One region of the Comamonas sp. 14P8.1.4 genome, then DNA from elsewhere that is predicted to be linked to it. Evidence: predicted binding sites of a transcription regulator. Region 1 holds the regulator's gene; the other holds the start of a gene.
What was found. The regulator HrcA, encoded in region 1, represses chaperone genes, less so after heat shock. The targets are predictions, from matches to a motif close to TTAGCACTCNNNNNNNNNGAGTGCTAA.
Positions count from the first base shown of each region.

Region 2: the regulator HrcA is predicted to act here: its motif matches at 2,757-2,783, upstream of rpoH (RNA polymerase sigma factor RpoH).

Region 1 is NZ_JBYOKN010000007.1:117,498-122,677, reverse strand. Features, by position in the region: partial or broken gene AC27VO_RS12330 (hypothetical protein) at 1-423, shown strand, start outside; gene AC27VO_RS12325 (tetratricopeptide repeat protein) at 420-1,403, opposite strand; tRNA gene AC27VO_RS12320 (tRNA-Ile) at 1,564-1,640, opposite strand; gene hrcA (heat-inducible transcriptional repressor HrcA) at 1,694-2,701, opposite strand; gene AC27VO_RS12310 (NAD kinase) at 2,731-3,633, shown strand; gene recN (DNA repair protein RecN) at 3,637-5,180, shown strand, end outside.
Region 2 is NZ_JBYOKN010000001.1:653,246-658,425, forward strand. Features, by position in the region: gene AC27VO_RS03010 (putative bifunctional diguanylate cyclase/phosphodiesterase) at 1-584, shown strand, start outside; gene AC27VO_RS03015 (Bug family tripartite tricarboxylate transporter substrate binding protein) at 651-1,655, opposite strand; gene rpoH (RNA polymerase sigma factor RpoH) at 1,782-2,726, opposite strand; gene AC27VO_RS03025 (membrane-bound PQQ-dependent dehydrogenase, glucose/quinate/shikimate family) at 3,055-5,180, shown strand, end outside.

The DNA of each region.
Region 1 (5,180 bases):
TCCATAGCCATCGAGGCTGCCCACAGTGCAGTGACCTTAAGCTACACCACTCAAGGCGTGCAGCAGCGCTATAGCGTTCATGTAACGCAAACACACTGCCACCTAGGAGGACTGCGCCACTGGTGGCTATGCCCACGATGCGACAAACGATGCGCCATTCTTTATGGTGGTGCTGTCTTTGTTTGCCGCAAGTGCGCAAGATTGCATTACCCCATCCAACACGCCAGCGAGTTTGACAAAGCCATCATTCATGCGGAGAAGATACGCCGCCGGTTAGGCTGGATGCCGGGGATTGCACATGGCGAGGGGCCAAAGCCAAAGGGGATGCATTGGAAAACTTATCGGCGTTTGAAGCACCATCATGCAGTTGCCGAGAACACTGTAGCTAATCTGACACTGAACCTTTGCCAACGCTATTACTAGCTCTCTTGAGACTTTCTGAGTGCTTGTAGAGAGCGCTTAACGCCTATCTTCGGGTTCATGGCTAACGCCTTTTCAAATGCCTCAATAGCCTCACTAACTCGCCCCATGTGCTGCAAAGCTTGCCCTCTGTATTTGTACGCAACCGCCCCATATGAGTTGTCATCGGCGGCCCCTGCAACAAGAGCTTTTTCTACAGTATCCAGCACTTGCAATGCTTTTTCCGAAGTCAACTCAGATTCATTCAGTAGTTCCGCACATTCATTGAGTAGCACTGCATAACTAGGGCTACCTCGCTTTGCTAACTTGAATTTTTCGGCATCAAGAAATTGCCCTTCAGCGTCGTAAAAAAAAGTCCCAAGCTCTTTCAAGACCACACCAAAAGTAGAGCCAGTTAAGTCAAACACATACCCATCAGCCCAACCCGTAGAAGGGTGCACGGAAAACAGTTGGGTATTGCTTGGAACATGAATCACACTCAGTTGCGACGCATCCTCCTTAACCTTGGAATTACATGTTTGGGATAGCACAAATGAAGCATCATCAGAGATTGCAGCGTTGTAGAAATTCGCTTGCACGCTCTTAGTAGCCAACAGCGCTCCATATTTCGAAAAAACATAGAGTTCACCAGTGACACTGCTACCCTTCGCTCTATCCAGCACAACAAAAATTCCGTTGTCTGCTACATAGCACTGCGCAGGCAAACAGCTACCTTGCATCACATACAGGGCGTTCTCGTGGAGATTGATGAGTACATATGACCCACTATGGTTCTTATGCGCATCCACTGACCCGCCATGCCATCCTATCAACCACTCTCCAGAGGGGGAGCATTCCGCCCGGCCCGTAAAACCAAGACTTTTTACGGAAGCAATACCTACGCGTCCTTGGCGAAAGGACACATCACCCTTAGGCAACAGGCTGGAATCTCTAGGCTTAAGAATTTTTGCTTTAGCTGCGCTGAAGATTTCAAAGATACCCATTGCTGCCCCTAAAAAGTCACAGTGAGGCACAAGTCTATCAGCGCCCCCCGATAACAACTTGAGCCAATAAACTCGCCAAATTTGGCTACACAGTGGCTACATGAGCACAAAAAACAAAAAGCCTGCTACGTAAAACATAGCAGGCTTTCTTTATGTGTATTGGTAGGGCGTGGCGGACTTGAACCGACGACCAAAGGATTATGAGTCCTCTGCTCTAACCAACTGAGCTAACGCCCCGGCCGCATTCTGCGGATTCATACGAACCCTGCAAAACCTGCTTATTGTAGCGGCTAGCGCTGGTGGCTCAACGCATTGCTGACCAACTTGGACGTTATGTCCACAATTTGAATCATCTTGTCATAGTGCATGCGCGTGGGGCCAATGACCCCCAAAGTTCCCACCACTTGACCATCCACTTCGTAGGGTGCGCTAACCACTGACAGCTCTTCAAAAGGTACAACCTGGCTCTCTCCACCAATGTAGATACGTACTCCATCGGCTTTGCTCGAGAAATCCAGCAACCGCAAAATCTGGGTTTTTTGCTCGAACAGGTCAAACGCACGACGCAAATTGCCCATGTCACTGGAGAAATCGCTGACGGACAGCAAATTGCGCTCGCCTGAAATGATCACCTGCTCTTGCAATTGCGGAGACATGGCCTCTGCACTCAAACTCACCGCCGCCTGCATCAGCTGTGCGACTTCGCCGCGCAACTGCTCCACTTCTTGCTGAATTCGTTCGCGCACCTGCTCAATATCGAGTCCTGCGTAATGCGCATTGAGGAAGTTGGCAGCCTCCACCAGTTGGGATGAAGACAGCTCCACATCCGTGAAGATCACGCGGTTTTGCACGTCACCCTGCGGCGAGACGATGATCACCAGCACACGGCGCTCAGAAAGCTTCACAAACTCCAAGTGTTTGAACACCGAGCTGCGGCGTGGCGCCATGACCACACCGACGAACTGCGACATATTCGACAACAGCTGCGCCGCATTGGCGATCACCTTTTGGGGCTGTTCCGCCGCCAATTCGGGGGCCACCAGGCCACTGTTTTGCACCGTCAGCATGGTGTCCACAAACAATCGATAGCCACGCGCTGTAGGGATGCGCCCCGCAGAAGTATGGGGACTGACAATCAGCCCCAGCTCCTCCAGGTCAGACATGACATTGCGAATGGTCGCAGGCGACAATTCCAGTCCAGAAGCGCGCGACAAAGTCCGCGACCCCACTGGCTGGCCGTCCGAGATATAGCGCTCGACCAGCGCTTTCAACAATAACTTGGCACGTTCATCGAGCATGCTTTGATTTTAATGATGTAATTTCCGGTATGACGTCCAAGTTTCGCCATGTAGCACTGGTGGGTAAATACCAATCTTCCACCACCTCCGGCCCTGCTACCGATCAGTCCCGCCAAGTCCTTCAAGATATTGCAGATTTTCTGCAACTGCAGGGCTGCGAAGTCGTGCTCGAGGCCGAGACCGCTGCGCACACCGGTTTGCACAGCCGCTTCCCCGCCATGGATGTGGATGGGCTCGGTCAACACTGCGACCTGGGGATTGTGGTGGGCGGTGACGGCACCATGCTGGGTATTGCGCGGCAACTGGCCAAATATGGCACTCCATTGATCGGCATTAACCAAGGCCGACTGGGTTTTGTGACCGATATTCCACTGGACGATTACCCACAAGCACTGCTGCCCATGCTGCAGGGCGAATATGAGCAAGAATCACGTCCCCTGATGCACGCCAGCGTCGTGCGCCAGGGCACTACCGTTTTTGAAGCGCTGGCCATGAACGATGTCGTGGTCAACCGCGGTAGCACCTCCGGAATGGTCGAGCTGCGCGTGGAAGTGGATGGCCGCTTTGTCTCCAACCAGCGGGCTGACGGCTTGATTGTGGCCACGCCCACAGGCTCCACGGCATACACCTTGTCCGTCGGCGGCCCCCTGATGCACCCCTCCATCCCCGCGTGGCTGATGGCGCCCATTGCGCCGCACACCCTATCCAACCGTCCCATCGTGCTATCAGATCAGGCAGAGGTCATGATGGAAGTGGTCAGTGGCCGCGATATCAGCGCCAACTTTGACATGCAGTCGCTCGCATCGCTGTTGCACGGCGATCGCATCTATGTGCGCCGCTCGGAGCACAGCGTTCGCTTTTTGCACCCCGTGGGCTGGAACTACTTCGCTACACTGCGCAAAAAGCTGGGCTGGAACGAAGGGGGCTATTGAGAAATGGCGCTCAAACGCATTGCCTTGCGCGACTTTGTCATCGTCCAGCAGCTGGACCTGGACTTGCACGCAGGCTTTACCGTGCTGACTGGCGAGACCGGTGCTGGCAAATCCATTCTGATTGATGCCCTGCAACTGGTGCTGGGCAGCCGTGCCGATGCCGGTGTGGTACGCGAAGGCGCATCGCAAGCCGATATCAGCGCCGAGTTTGATGCCCCTGCACACCTGCACAGCTGGCTGGAAGATGGCGGTTTTGCGCAGGAAGAGACCCTTCTGCTGCGCCGCGTGATCGACAGCCAGGGCCGCAGCCGCGCCTGGATCAACGGTGCGCCCGCCACCGCGACCCAGTTGCGCAGCCTGGGCGAAGCCCTGCTGGACATTCACGGCCAGCACGCTTGGCAAAGCCTGACGCGCGCAGAAGCTGTGCGGGAGTTGCTGGACGGTTACGCCAACGTCACCACCCAGGCCTTGCGCCAGCATTGGCTGGTGTGGCGCGCTGCCGCCAAAGACCTGGAACATGCCATCGCCGCGCAAGACAGCTTGCAGCGCGAGCGTGAGCGCCTGCAGTGGCAAATTGGCGAGCTGGAAAAGCTCAGCCCAGGTGCCGATGAGTGGGAAGAGCTGAACACTCAGCACACCCGCCACTCGCACGCCCAAGCCCTGCTTGAAACCGCCCAAGGCGCGCTGTTTCTGCTGGAAGACGATGAAGCAGGGATTAGCAGCCCCCTGGGCCGTGCGCAGGATCTGCTTCAAGACAAAGAGCACCTAGAGCCCGAATTTCAAGCGATTGCTGACGTTTTGGCTTCCAGCCTTGCGCAGATCAATGATGCCCAGCACTCGCTGCAAATCTATTTGCGCCGTACCGAACTGGATCCGGAAAAGCTGGCCGAGCTGGATGAGCGCCTGTCGCTGTGGATGCAGCTGGCCCGCCGCTACAAGCGCACGCCCGAAGAGCTGCCTGCCCTGCTGCAATCTTGGCGCGATGAACTGCGTGCCCTGGATGCCGTGGTCGACATTGACCGCTTGCGCCGCCACGAGCAGCACACCCAAGAGGCCTACCACGCTGCGGCGCGCACCCTCTCGCAGCAGCGCGCCAAAGCGGCGCCCAAGCTTTCGCGCGCCATCACCCAGGCCATGCAGGGCCTAGGCATGCAAGGCGGCAAGTTTGAAGTTCAGCTGGACAAGCTGAGCGAACCCAGCCCCCATGGCATGGACAGCGTGCAGTTTCTCGTCGCGGGCCACCCCGGCGCCACCCCCAAACCGATTGGCAAAGTGGCCTCTGGTGGTGAACTCTCACGCCTGTCGCTGGCGATTGCCGTCACCACCAGCGAGCTGGGCCATGCAGGCACTCTGATTTTTGACGAGGTGGACTCCGGCGTGGGCGGGGCTGTGGCCGAAACCGTCGGCAAACTGATGCGCGCCTTGGGCAAAGACCGCCAGGTGCTGGCTGTCACCCACCTGCCCAAAGTCGCTGCCTGTGCCGACCAGCACTACGTCGTCGCCAAAAAGCGCGACAAGACGGGCACCACCAGCACGGTGGCTCCAAC
Region 2 (5,180 bases), on a different contig from region 1:
CGGAGTCCTCGGGTCTGATCATCAGGCTGGGTAACTATGTGCTGGATGCCGCCTGCAAGCAGATTGGTCTGTGGTTGGGGCAGGGGCAGCCCATGCGGATTGCGGTGAACCTCTCGGCCCAGCAACTGCGGCATTCCAGTCTGGTGCAGCAGGTGCGCGAGGCCTTGGAGCGCCACGATGTGCCCGCTCAATGGCTGGAGCTGGAAGTGACAGAGTCACAGGCCATGCAGGACCCGGAGCATGCATGCCGCATCCTGGCTGAGCTGGCGGGGCTGGGGGTGAGTCTGGCGCTGGATGATTTTGGCAATGGCCACTCTTCACTCGCGTACCTGCAGCATCTGCCGGTTCAGCGCTTGAAGCTGGGCAAAGACTTCATGCGTGAAGGTCGCTTGGGGCACAAATTGCTCGGCGCGATCATTCAACTGGGCCATGCCCTGGATATGCAGGTGGTGGCCGAAGGGGTGGAAACCGAAGCCCAGCGCAGCCAGCTGGAAGCGCTGGGGTGCGAGTGTTATCAAGGCTGGCTGTCTTCCAAAGCGATGACTGCCTTGCAGTTCGAAACCTGGCGAAGCCAGCGCCAGTAATACGCGAGCAGCTATAAAAAAAACCACCGCTTGCGGTGGTTTTGGGTGTACCGTGCGCGGGGCGTATCACTGATTGCGGATATTTTGTTCCTTGATCAGGCGGCTCAGCTCTTCAGTATCTTTCTTGACGCGATTGGCCAGCCCTTGGGGCGAGGTCGCCACCATTTGCCAGCCTTGCTGGAAGAGTTTTTCGCGGACTTCAGGGGTGCGCGCAATTTCGATCAGCAGCGTGGCCAGCTTGGTGCGAATCGCCTCGGGCATGCCGACTGGCGCTGCGAACGCGTTCCACATCTGCAAGTCAAGGTTCACGCCCAACTCGGCCATGCTGGGAACGTCGGGCGCCAGGGGGCTGCGGCCATTGGAGGTCACGCCAATCAGGCGCACCTTGCCCGCTTGTGCCTGAGAGTGGGCCAGTGCAGGGGGAAGCATGGCCATTTGCAGCTGGCCGCCAGCCATGGCGGTGGCGACTTGTGGGTAGCTGTTGTAGGGCACATGCAAGGGGTTGATGCCGCTGCGGGTCTTCAACAATTCGGTGCCCAGGTGGCCGATGGTGCCAATGCCCGGGGTGCCGTAGCTCCACTTGTCGCCAGCGGCTTTGGCGGCCGCAAAGAAAGCCTTGCCATCCGCATCTTTGGGAACGCCGGGTTGCTCCACCGGTGCCGTCAGCACGAGTGGCGACACGCCCACCAGTGTCAGCGGGGCCAGATCCTTGAGGGGGTCATACGGTGCGGCAGGGTTGAGGATTTTGGCAATCGTCATGTTGCCGTTGATCATCAGTCCGATGGTGTGATCGTCCTTGGCGCGCGCCACTTCGGCGGCGCCAATATTGCCGCCAGCACCGGCCTTGTTTTCCACAATCACAGGCTGGCCCAGCAGCTTGGACAGCGGCTCGGAGAAGGTGCGCGCTGTCAGGTCAGGGGAAGAGCCACCAGGGAAACCCACCACAATGCGCACCGGCTTGGTGGGCCATGCGCCGGCAGGTGATGCAGCGAAAACAGATGTGGTTGCGGCTGCAGCAACCAATGCTGTACTTGCAGCCAATACCGTGCGGCGAGTGATGGTGAGTTTCATAGTCTGTGGTGCAGAAAAATTGCAAGAAACAAAAATTTCTCGCAGGAAAAAAGAAAGCCCGGAGATTATCCGGGCTTGTATATGCATCAATCTGGCATTTTTTTACCGGACAGCGCAGGAACGTTCTTACGCGAACTCGGTCAACGCTTTTTTCATCTTTTTCATGGCAGCCACTTCAATTTGGCGGATGCGCTCGGCGCTCACCCCATATTCGGCAGCCAGCTCATGCAGCGTCATGCCGCCAGAGCCATCATCGTTCACTTTCAACCAGCGCTCTTCCACGATGCGGCGGCTGCGATCGTCCAGCATTTCCAGCGCCTGGGCGATGCCGTCGGACGCCAGGGCATCACGCTGGCGGTTTTCGAGCATGCTGGTGGGCTCGTGCGCTGCATCAGACAGGTAGGCAATGGGGCCAAAAGCGTGTTCACCGTCGTCGCTGGGGCTGGGGTCCAGCAGCACATCACCGCCGGACAGGCGCGTTTCCATCTCCATGACTTCTTCGCGCTTGACGTTCAGCTTGGCGGCCATGGCGTCAATTTGCTGCGCAGTCAGCGTCTCACGCAGGCTCAGTTCGTCATCCATGGCGGCATCTGCCTGCATGCCTTGTTTGAGCGAGCGCAGATTAAAGAACAGCTTGCGCTGCGCCTTGGTGGTCGCCACCTTGACCATGCGCCAGTTCTTCAGGATGTATTCGTGAATTTCGGCCTTGATCCAGTGCATGGCGTAGCTGACCAGACGTACGTTCTGGTCGGGATCAAAGCGTTTGACGGCCTTCATCAGGCCGACATTGCCTTCCTGGATCAGGTCGCCGTGGGGTAAGCCATAGCCCAGGTACTGGCGCGAGATCGAGACCACCAGACGCAGGTGGGACATGATCAGACGCCCAGCGGCGTCCAGGTCGTTGTGTTCTTTGAGTTTGCGGGCGTAATCCTGCTCTTCCTCTTGGGTGAGCATAGGCAAGCGATTGGCCGCTGTGATGTACGCGTCCAAATTACCCAGTGGCGGCACCAATGCCCAAGGATTCGCAGGTGCCAAGGCCGAAGCAGCAAGGGTGCTAGTTGGGTTTGTCATTGCACTCATCCTTTCATCCATCACTTCATATTAGCACTCTATAAGAGGGAGTGCTAAGTCATAAGTTCCGCAGCGCTGTGTCAGCAGATGTTGACGATGGCTGGTGTGAGCTGGATGTGGGCTTTTTCGTGTGTATGCAAATGTTTTTTTGAAGGCAAACAATGCACGATGATTTGCTGTATTTCTTCATTTTTCTTTAGATTTCAGTAATTTCTGAAATTTAAAATGCCTTAAGTTATTGATTTTAAATATTATTATTTACTATTGTGGTTAAGTCTTATAGAAGTTAAAAAATATATAATTTCGCCTTTCATTCTGAAAAAACATCATGTCTAGTTCTGAAAATACGACATCGCGCCACCTGTGGCCGCGTGTCTTCGGTGCGGTGCTGGCCCTCGTAGGCCTGGCGCTGCTGATCGGCGGTATCCGCCTGGCCACTTTGGGTGGCTCTTGGTACTACCTGATTGCTGGTGCTGCCATCGTGGCATCTGGCGTCATGCTCGTGCGTGCCAAGCCACAAGGCGCTCTGCTGTTCCTGGTGGTGGTGATTGGTACCGCTTTGTGGACCGTCGCCGAAGCGGGTGGCCAGTTCTGGGGCTGGGTGCCTCGTATGGCTCCCATGCTGGTGCTGGGCCTGATCGCTGCCCTGGCACTGCGTTCGCTGAAGCCTTCCGCTAAAAAGCTGGCTGTGCCCGCTGCCGCAGTGCAAGCTGTGGTGATCGCCGCTGGCGCCGTGGGCGTGTTCACGCCCCACAGCGAAGTGTTCAACGCCAAGGTCGATCAGATCGTCAAGGACGTTCCCGTCGTGACCGATCCCAAGAGCGCTGCCAACAACTTCACCCAGTTTGGCCGTGACCATGCAGGCACCCGCTTTGCACCTCATGACCAGATCAACGCCAGCAACGTGAACAAGCTGGAAGTGGCTTGGACCTACCGCACTGGTGCAACCCTGGGCTTCCCGAACGAAGACGTGGGCGCACCTATCCAGGTGGACGGCACCATGTACCTGTGTACACCTCAGAACAAGGTGATCGCAGTGGACGCGACCAGCGGCCAGGAAAAGTGGACATTTGACCCCCAATCCAAGCAGACCAAGCACTGGCAGCGTTGCCGCGGCGTGGGCTACTACGAAGTGCCTGAGTCCGAAAAGCGTGCTGACGGCCATTGCAATGCCCGCATCATCACCACCGACAAGCAAACCCGCCTGTGGGCTGTGGATGCCAAGGACGGCAAGCTGTGCGAAGGCTTCGGTGACACCGGCAAGGGTTACTCGGACCTGAGCGTGGGCATGGGTGACTACAAAGAGTGGTACTACATGCAGACTTCGCAGCCTCTGGTGGCTGACGGTCGCGCCATCGTTGGTGGCTGGGTCTGGGACGGTAAGGAGCTGAACGAGCCTTCCGGCGTGATCCGCGCTTACAACCTGAAGGACGGTTCGCTGGACTGGGCCTGGGACTTGGGTAACCCCGAGATCACCAAGCTGCCTCCCGAAGGCCAAACCTACACCAAGGGCACGCCCAACTGGTGGACCCACGGCGCCTATGACGCCAAGCTGGGCCTGATCTATCTGCCTTTGGGCAACCCTACACCTGACTTCTCGCTGAACCACCGCACCGAAGCGATGAACAAGTATTCGTCCTCCGTGGTGGCACTGGATGTGAAGACCGGCCGCGAAGCCTGGCACTTCCAGACGGTTCACCTGGACCTGTGGGACTACGACAACGCGACCCCTCCCACACTGGTGGACATGCCTGACGGCACGCCCGCTCTGGCCATGGGTACCAAGACCCACCAGCTGTTCCTGCTGGACCGCCGCACGGGTAAGCCTTTGGCAGACGTGACAGAAGTCCCCACACCTGCTGACAACGACACGCTGGCTCCCGGGGAACTGCCTAGCGCCAAGTCGCAACCTTGGTCGACTGGCATGCCTCAGTTGAGCAAGATGGTGCTGACCGAAGCCGACATGTGGGGTACCACCATGTTCGACCAGCTGTACTGCCGTATCAAGTTCAAGCAATTGAACTACGAAGGTCCTTACACCCGCATCGGCACCAAGCCCACACTGTCCTACCCTGGCTACTACGGCGGCTTTAACTGGGGCGGTCATGCCCACGATCCACGCACGAACATGCTGATCGTGAATGACATGAGCATTCCCCAGATCGTGTTCTTGGCTCCCCAAGAAACTGCTGCTCAGACCGTCAAGGATATGAACGCTGCGGACATCACCAAGGCTGGTTGGAAGAATTCGCACGGCCAAGCGGGCACGCCTTACCAGGCCATCCGTGGTGTGTTCAATTCCTTCCTGGGCGTTCCTTGCAACATGCCTTCCTGGGGCAATGTGGCCGGTATCGACTTGAACACCAAGAAGATTGCCTGGATGAAGCCTCTGGGCACCGTGGAAGATACTGCGTTCATGGGTATCAAGACCAATCTGCCAGTGCCTTTGGGCAT